One region of the Bacillus sp. ISL-35 genome, then DNA from elsewhere that is predicted to be linked to it. Evidence: riboswitches for the same ligand, from Rfam matches in the RefSeq annotation. Region 1 holds a riboswitch; the other holds the start of a gene.
The links. Region 1 has a riboswitch for cyclic di-AMP ahead of J7E38_RS15765 (TrkH family potassium uptake protein). Riboswitches for the same ligand answer to the same signal wherever they lie in the genome.
Positions count from the first base shown of each region.

Region 2: another riboswitch for cyclic di-AMP. It lies ahead of J7E38_RS09050 (TrkH family potassium uptake protein); the one in region 1 lies ahead of J7E38_RS15765 (TrkH family potassium uptake protein).

Region 1 is NZ_JAGGQK010000011.1:107,334-111,423, reverse strand. Features, by position in the region: gene J7E38_RS15765 (TrkH family potassium uptake protein) at 1-1,276, opposite strand, end outside; cyclic di-AMP (ydaO/yuaA leader) riboswitch at 1,495-1,619, opposite strand; gene J7E38_RS15760 (DUF3231 family protein) at 1,980-2,996, opposite strand; gene J7E38_RS15755 (ferritin) at 3,177-3,677, shown strand; gene J7E38_RS15750 (DUF2207 domain-containing protein) at 3,887-4,090, opposite strand, start outside.
Region 2 is NZ_JAGGQK010000004.1:618,504-622,593, reverse strand. Features, by position in the region: gene J7E38_RS09060 (BMP family lipoprotein) at 1-480, opposite strand, end outside; gene J7E38_RS09055 (potassium channel family protein) at 641-1,297, opposite strand; gene J7E38_RS09050 (TrkH family potassium uptake protein) at 1,310-2,650, opposite strand; cyclic di-AMP (ydaO/yuaA leader) riboswitch at 2,830-2,970, opposite strand; gene J7E38_RS09040 (hypothetical protein) at 3,260-4,090, opposite strand, start outside.

The sequences.
Region 1 (4,090 bases):
TAAACATCATTATGGAAATGAGCACTTTACCGATTGTACTTAATTCAGGAGTAAGTCCCAATGACATACCAACCGTTCCAAAAGCAGATATAACCTCAAATAATAATACGTTTAATGGAACATCGTTTTCAGTAATCGTTAAAATGAATAATATTAAGAGCACAATAAAAGCAGAATAAAGTGTAATAGAAAAGGCTCTAAATATTAATTCTTTTGGTATTCTTCTTCCCATTACATCCACATCATCTCTGCCTCTGACTAACGTCCAGACCGCCAGTATTATCACGATAAATGTAGTAACCTTTATCCCTCCTGCAGTTCCACCTGAACCTCCACCTATAAACATTAGCAGCATGGTTACAAATTGTGAGCTTAAGGTCAAATCAGCCGTATTCAATGAGTTAAATCCAGCTGTACGAGGTACAACACCATGGAAATACGCACCTAGAACTTTTTCCTTGAATGATAAGTCTCCTAATGTACCAGGATTGTTATATTCTAATAAAAAGATGAAGATCGAGCCAGTAACATTTAAGATTAATGTGATTAATAAGACTAACTTTGTATGTAATGACAACTTCCTGATGGACTTCTTTTTTATCAAATCCATTATAACTGTGTATCCAATCCCGCCAATTATGAATAATGAGCTCAGGGTCAATATGATTGTTACATCACCTGCATAACCTGTTACACTATTGAAATTTCCCATGATATCAAAACCGGCATTGTTGAAGGATGATATAGAATGAAAGATCCCATAATAGATGGATTTCGGAAAACCAAAGTCAGAGGCCCAGCGAATAGATAATACTAAGGCTCCGATACTTTCGATTAACAAGGTAAACCCTAAAACAAACTTCACGAGTTTAACCATACCCTCTAAGGATATTTGATTTAACGACTCTTGTATCATCAGACGTCCCTTTAATCCGATATTTTTTCCAAGGAACATTGCAATGAGTATTCCAAAGACCATAAATCCGAGACCTCCGATTTGAATGAGCGCCATTAGGACAATTTGTCCGAAAAGTGTAAAGGTTGTCTGAGTATCAACGACCACCAATCCCGTCACACAAACTGCAGAGGTTGCTTCAAACAAAGCATCAATAAACGATAAATGATGGCGATCCTTTGTAGCTCCAGGCAACATCAATAAAATGGTCCCAATAAAAATAAGGCATAAGAAACCAAGTGCCAGCGTCTGGGCAGGATTTACTTTAATTAGCCGGTTTAACCTTTGAATCCTTATAAAGGATTTGAATTGTTTATCCATTGTAAATATCTCCTAATGTAGTTATAGAAATGCACCTGGAACACTTCATTGGTTTCAATAGAATATTCATAAACCTTATCGATTTTTTCAGTTAGCATTTAAAAGTCTTTTACCAAGTCCAGGTAATAAGACTGCTCCCTGCTTTAGTTCTTTTTCAATTTATTTAAAAGCAAAAAAGAGACCATTCCAAAAACGAATAGCCTGTACTATTTCAATACATCCACTCTCAATAACGCTTACGAGGTTAGCTGACGGATTAGGAGTTGAGAGTCTCCTTCTACATGAATAGATTCACCCCAAAAATTGGTTCCCCCGCTCAAAAATGATTAAGCATATTATTTTCATCTTGTATTAAAATTACTCTTGACTCCTTTTCTTGTCAATACAACCGGATTACGCTCACCTAAGCAGATGGATGAGAGAGGAGTTTTACACGAAAAAGAGGTGGGGATCGAACGATTGCAGGTCCTGGTTGACGGATTAGCCCTTCATAACATGCTTTCTCCAGGAAAATACACAGAAGAAAAACTGACACGCATTTTGAAGACACATCCCAACGAAATCTTAACAGCTCCGTTCTTGAACGAATTGGACTAATGCACTAAAAGAGACAGAGAAAATGCCCTCTGTCTCTTTTAATTTTATATTCAGAGACCTTGAATCAGCCCTATGTTCCATTAGATAAACGCGCTTAGTAACAACCCTACTCTTCCCCTTTAATCAACTTTTCCCGATCCACAAACATCGGAGGCTGTTCCAGCCAGCCTCTCTCAATGATCATCTGGGCTCCGTCTTCGGAATAGGCTAAAGCTCTTAGAATAAAACCGCTATACATCGCTCCAACATCCCTTCTCATGCTCAGGGATAAGGCGAATCCGTAAGCAGCAACGCCCAATTGAGAAAGGATTGCCACCACAAATAGCATCAGCTGGTCAGAGTATGGCGCATCGGTTGAATCACTGACGATTGCATCCCAAGTCATCGAGTTGGGGACATTGCTTTCCATCAAAACATGATGGCTCTCCCTCAAGATTTTGTCGCAAAGCTGGACGCCTGAATAAAAATAAGATTTCAAATCTGGATCCTGGGTTACCTGAGCAAAACCTAATAGTGTGGATTTTCCAAGCTCATTATGAAGGGAGGTCAAATAGAGATGATTCACCTCGTTCCCTAAAAGCGGCCGTTTTTTTCCGAACCAGCCTGTCAGGAAATATTGTTTATCCACAAAGTCTATCTTCTTGGGATAGTTCATGTATGGAGGTCGGATGTAAACCCCTTTCTTCTTCATCAGTGTGGTAATCTCGCGGTTAAGTTCCGTTGCCTGTTTGTGGAATTTTTCAAAAAGAGCACGGATATCATCCCTGGATGAAGTGGCAATGGCACTGGAATGGCTCGTCAAACCAAACTTGCTCATATGCTGCATGTACTCCATGTAAAAAACATCTGAAAAGAGCCGTGGAGCAGAGAGATTTACATGTTTTTCAACCGGAAACCCCTCTGGCCTAGGGATGCCCTCCTGTTTATAAATTTCACTAATGTCCTTCAAATGAGAGTCCGCTATTTCGATCGTGAACTCAAGAAGCGGTTTTACTTCCGGATCATCAACCATTTGAAGGAAGTGAGTCAAAATGCATTTGACGACACTGTCGTTTATATATGTATCCCATAAATTCGAGATCTCCGCACAGGTTAAATGAACCTTTGGATTTGGTTCTTCCATACATACCCCTCCAGAAAAACAACAAGATGTTATCGATAGCTTTTCCTGTTCTATCCAAATAATGTATTAGAATTCTTAAGGTCCCTTTGTAAAAAGATTAAAACGTGTAAACAAGTTTCACAAATGCCTATTTCCTATAAACTAAACTGTAGATTTTATTGCAATCGGGGAGTGAAAAAAATGAATGAGGAACTTCAAAGCTTGTTTAATGATTTGATTCAACTGGAGCATGTTTCTTCAACCTTATACCTCGCGATGTCCGCTGCCATGGCCAGGCAGAATTATACTGGGATCGCCCATTGGTTGAGGCTCCAATCTGAAGAAGAGAGAACCCATATGCTGACCTTAGTTGATTTTGTGGTGGACCGGGATGGTACTGTCCAAATCAACAGCATCCCTGCCCAACCTACTGACTTCGGCACTCCGCTTGAGACCTTTCAAAAGGTATTGAGCCATGAACAATTTGTTACCAATACTTACCGCCAGGCCTATAACTATGTGAATCCAATTGACCCTCAGGCTGCTTTGATCGTCCAGGATCTTTTACGCGAACAAATAGATGAAGAAGCACAGGCCAAAACAATCATTGACCGCTTAAAACTTGCTGGAAATAACCCTTCCGCGATTTTACTGATTGATCAAGAATTGGGGGCAAGAGCCGCTGCCCCGGCAGCAGGCTGACTGCTGACCTAAACAGGTACTTCCAAGGGGACGGACATGGGGTTCGTCCTTTTGGCTAAAAACAAAAAAGAGACAAGCTTGATCGCTCATCTCAAAATATCTTCTCCCCCGGATGTGATTTCTCCGCTCTTAATCAAACGTTTGATTAAATGCCTGTCAGCCTTAGAGGGACGTGGTTTTTTCATATGGTGGACGGTAAATCTAGCCGATCAGTCCGCACCAGCCCCGCCTCCATCGCTGCCGCCTCCGCTATCTCCCCCGCCTGAATACCCGCCGCTGTCCCCAGACACAGATGATGAAGAACTGCTTCCTGGAGGGATGCTCCATTTCCATGTATTTGTAAGGAATTCCACCGGTTCCTGTCCTGATGCAACCAGATAGGTTAAAGGTGCTGCCGCTCGATCATCATGGAT
Region 2 (4,090 bases), on a different contig from region 1:
ACCGCCAACAAACCCGACAACTTTTGATTTTGTGGCCATTCCGGCAACCGCGCCGGCGAGGAAGCTGCCCTGTTCTTCTTTAAAAACAATCGATGTGATATTCTCCATTTCTGATACCGAATCAACCAGTATAAACTGTTGTTCCGGATATTTTTTTGCAACTTTTTCCAAATCCTCAAGAACCATAAAACCAAGCCCGATGACAAGATCGTTTCCGTCTTCCACCAGCTCAGTAAATCCCTTTTCATAGCTGCCTACTTCCTGCAGCTCCCGATAATCAAATTGAATATCCAATTCATCCCTTGCTTTTGTCAGTCCGGCAAACGCCGCATCGCTAAACGATTGGTCACCAAGTCCGACGTCAGACAACATGATGCCAATCTTCACCCTTTCGTTCGCCTTTAACTCTGTGTTTGCGCAGCCCGCAAGTCCCCCTGCGAGTAAAACTGCGATAAAAAGCATATACATAATTCGTTTCATCTTGATGTCCTGCTCCCTTTTCCAGTAAATTTATATGTATTTCATCGGCCATAGTCTATATTTGTTAATGCTATAAAAGAAAGTCTATCTTTTATCAATTTTCAAAATAATGCACACAAAAAAGCAGACTGTCATTTCCCAGTCTGCTTAGTACCTGTCATTATTTTATTTTCGCGAATTTGTTCAAGTCACCATTTTCCCCAAGGACGATCAGGATGTCCTCTGCTCGGAGCGTCTTCTCCGGATCTGGCGATATATCGACTTTATTTGCTGTTTTGACGCCGATTACCGTGATATTGTATTTGGCACGGAGATTGATTTCAATCAGGTTTTTGCCGGCCATGCTCATTGGCAGCTTGATTTCTTCAATGCTGTAATCATCTGAAAGCTCAATGAAATTCAATACATTCGGGGACGCCATCAGCTGATGGGCAACGCGTTCTCCCATGTCCCGTTCAGGGAAGATGACTTTGTCCGCCCCTACCTTGAACAATACCTGTGCATGGTGTTTGTTGAGTGCTTTCGCCACAACATTGGAAACGCCCATCTCTTTTAAAATCAGGACGGTGAGGATGCTCGCCTGAATATCATCTCCAATGGCCACAATGACCGTCTCAAAATTTCTGATTCCAACTGCCCGCAATGTTTGCTCGTCGGTCGAATCGCCGATCACAGCATGGGTAACAAACTCTTTATATTCCTCGATATGCTGCTCACTTTTATCAATCGCCAGAACTTCATGTCCTTCATTATAAAGGGTGGTGGCGACACTCGAACCGAAGCGCCCCATCCCAATTACTGCATATTGCTTTGCCATATTAATATCCTCCTACCCAATCATCACTTTTCCAGCTGGATGTCGATAATGTGTTTCTTTTCTTTTTCTTGCCACTGCATAAGCAAGTGTCAATGGACCAACACGGCCCGCAAACATCGTAATAAGAATCAGGATCTTTCCATATGATGACAGATCAGGCGTCAAGCCCATTGATAGGCCGACAGTTGAAAAGGCCGATACAGCCTCGAAAAAGAGCATCAAAAAGTCTTTCCCCGGTTCCGTAATCGTCAAAACCATTGTAATCGAACCTACTAAAAATAGCGCAATCAGCGTAACCGTCAGTGCCTTTGAAATAATGCTGTTGTCCATTCGTCTGCCAAAAAAAGTGACATCTTCACAGCCGCGGATCTGCGATTTAACTGCGCCTAACAGGATTGCAAAGGTGGTAGTCTTGATACCTCCGCCTGTTGACCCTGGCGATGCACCTATGAACATCAGAAAAATGATCAAAAACAAGGTGGACTGTTTAAGGTCCGGGATATTCAAGGTATTGGATCCAGCTGTTCTTGGTGTAACAGCCTGGTATAGCGCCCCGAACATTTTACCAGTCATCGACAAGGGCTTCAAGGTCGATGGGTTGTTGTATTCAAGAATGAAAATCATCAGCGCGCCGGCCAACACCAGGACACCGGAAACGGACAGAACGAGTTTCGAGTGCAGCGAAATTTTTCTTGTACGTCGATATTCATAAAGCTCGTTCATGACAATGAATCCGATTCCGCCCAAACTGATCAGAGTGATCATGGTGATATTGACAATTGGGTCTGCTGAATAGGCCGTAAGCCCTTTGAATCCGCCCATCAAATCAAAGCCGGCATTATTAAAGTTCGAAACGGCGTGAAAAAAACCAAAATAAATGGCTTTTCCTGCAGCCATCTCCTGTGAAAATCGCAGAGACAAAATGATTCCGCCGGTAATCTCAATTACCGCTGTAAAAAGGAAAATCCGTTTCACGAGCCTGACAATCCCTTCGACAGTCTCGTTATTCAATGACTCCTGGATAATCAGCCTTTCTTTGAATGAAATTCTTTTTCCTAAAATAAATGCAAGCAAAGTGGCAAAGCTCATGAATCCAAGCCCGCCAATCTGGATCATGGACAGAATGACCATTTCCCCAAATGTGGTGAAGGTATCACCTGTGTCGACGACAACAAGGCCTGTTACACAAGTTGCTGATGTTGCGGTAAACAAGGCATCCAATAACGGGAGGCCTTTGCCATCAACTGTGGAGGATGGCAACGAAAGCAACAATGTCCCTAACAGAATAATTGCGCCGAACCCGACGACAAGCACTTTTGGCGGGTCCAGACTGAAAAACATTTTACTGCGCATGGCCCTTCCCTCTTTCCTTAGTATGAGGAATTATTCGTCGAATATTTCTTTGCAGGGACTTTTGTCTAACTGGATCCTGATCATGCCGGCGTATCAAAAATCATGCAAAACAAAAAAGCCCCCAGAGGCTAAAAGATTTCAGCCTTGTGGACTTTTGAATAGTCGTCACACAAGCTTCATCTTCCTCTTCTGCAACGCTTGCGAAGTTAGCTGTCGGATTAGGACTCAGAATAGCCCCGCCTTTTAAAAAGGCTTCACCCCAAGTGGATGCATCCACAAAATGGTTCCCCCGCTCCTGCCGGATTCAGCGATTTAGAAATATGAAACTCATTGAATTAGACTCTTTTTCGTAAAACCTTCGCCGAAAAGAGAGTATATTTTTTAAAACTGTAGTAATCATACTCCTCTGCCTTTCGAGTTGTAAAGCAGGAAAAGAACAGCAAAAACAGCCCTTTTAATCCAATTTAAATGAATACTCCTGGAAAATCACTATCTAGCTCACTGAAGCACAGTATTTCTTCGTTTTTCAAAAAAATCAAGACAGCTTCTTAACCAGCATCTTTTTGTTGCCAAATGAAAAACCGGGACAGCATATGCTTCCCGGCCGGGTTATTGGTCTGCAGCGGATTGATCAGGAAAATGAAAGGCATACAAGCATTTAATGAAATCCTCAAATCTAAGTGATGCCTCGCCATGTTGTTCACCGTTATCCCTGACACTGGTCATGACGCCATTGTACCAGTGCTGTAGACTATCGTTATTAGGATTAAAAAAGTAAACCCGCAAATCCCCATCCTGTTTAGCTTCGACTCTTTGAATCAAAATCGCATGCGGGCCAAGAAGGTTGCCTTTCCTGTCATACATCAAGATTCCCGCTGGCTGCGGCAAATGTTTCTTTATAGTGTCAGCTCCTGCAAAATAAAAATGATGGAAAAGAGCAACAAATTCATGTTCATTGTTCTTATTCCGTTCTGCAAAGCCTGGGAAAACACCTGCCATATGGAATTGGCTATTGACCCATTTATGAGGATCGGAATCTCTGCCTGCAGCTCTTTTAAGCATTTCACCATAAATTGCATCAAGGTGGGGAAGCATGACTGCTGACAGAGAGTCAATATGAACCAAATCTTTTAACTCGCAACGCACTAGGGATGATGAAGATATCGCTTGCCCTTCAAATTGAAGTTCTATTTCTCCGCTGGTCAATAATCTTCGGGCCATACTGATCAATTTATGAGGATATTTCTGTGAAAGGTAACTTAGAAGCCGCGTTGATTGGCATGTCGGATTAAATCCTTGTGCTGCTCCTAGCGGATGCCCTAAAATACTGATCAGCCCGGTTAAAATTTGATCTCTACGAGTCAGGCGATTTCTGCTGTTTTCATTAAGAGGATTAACCTTGGACGAGTGGTCACAGACGAATGCTTCAAGCTCTCTGAC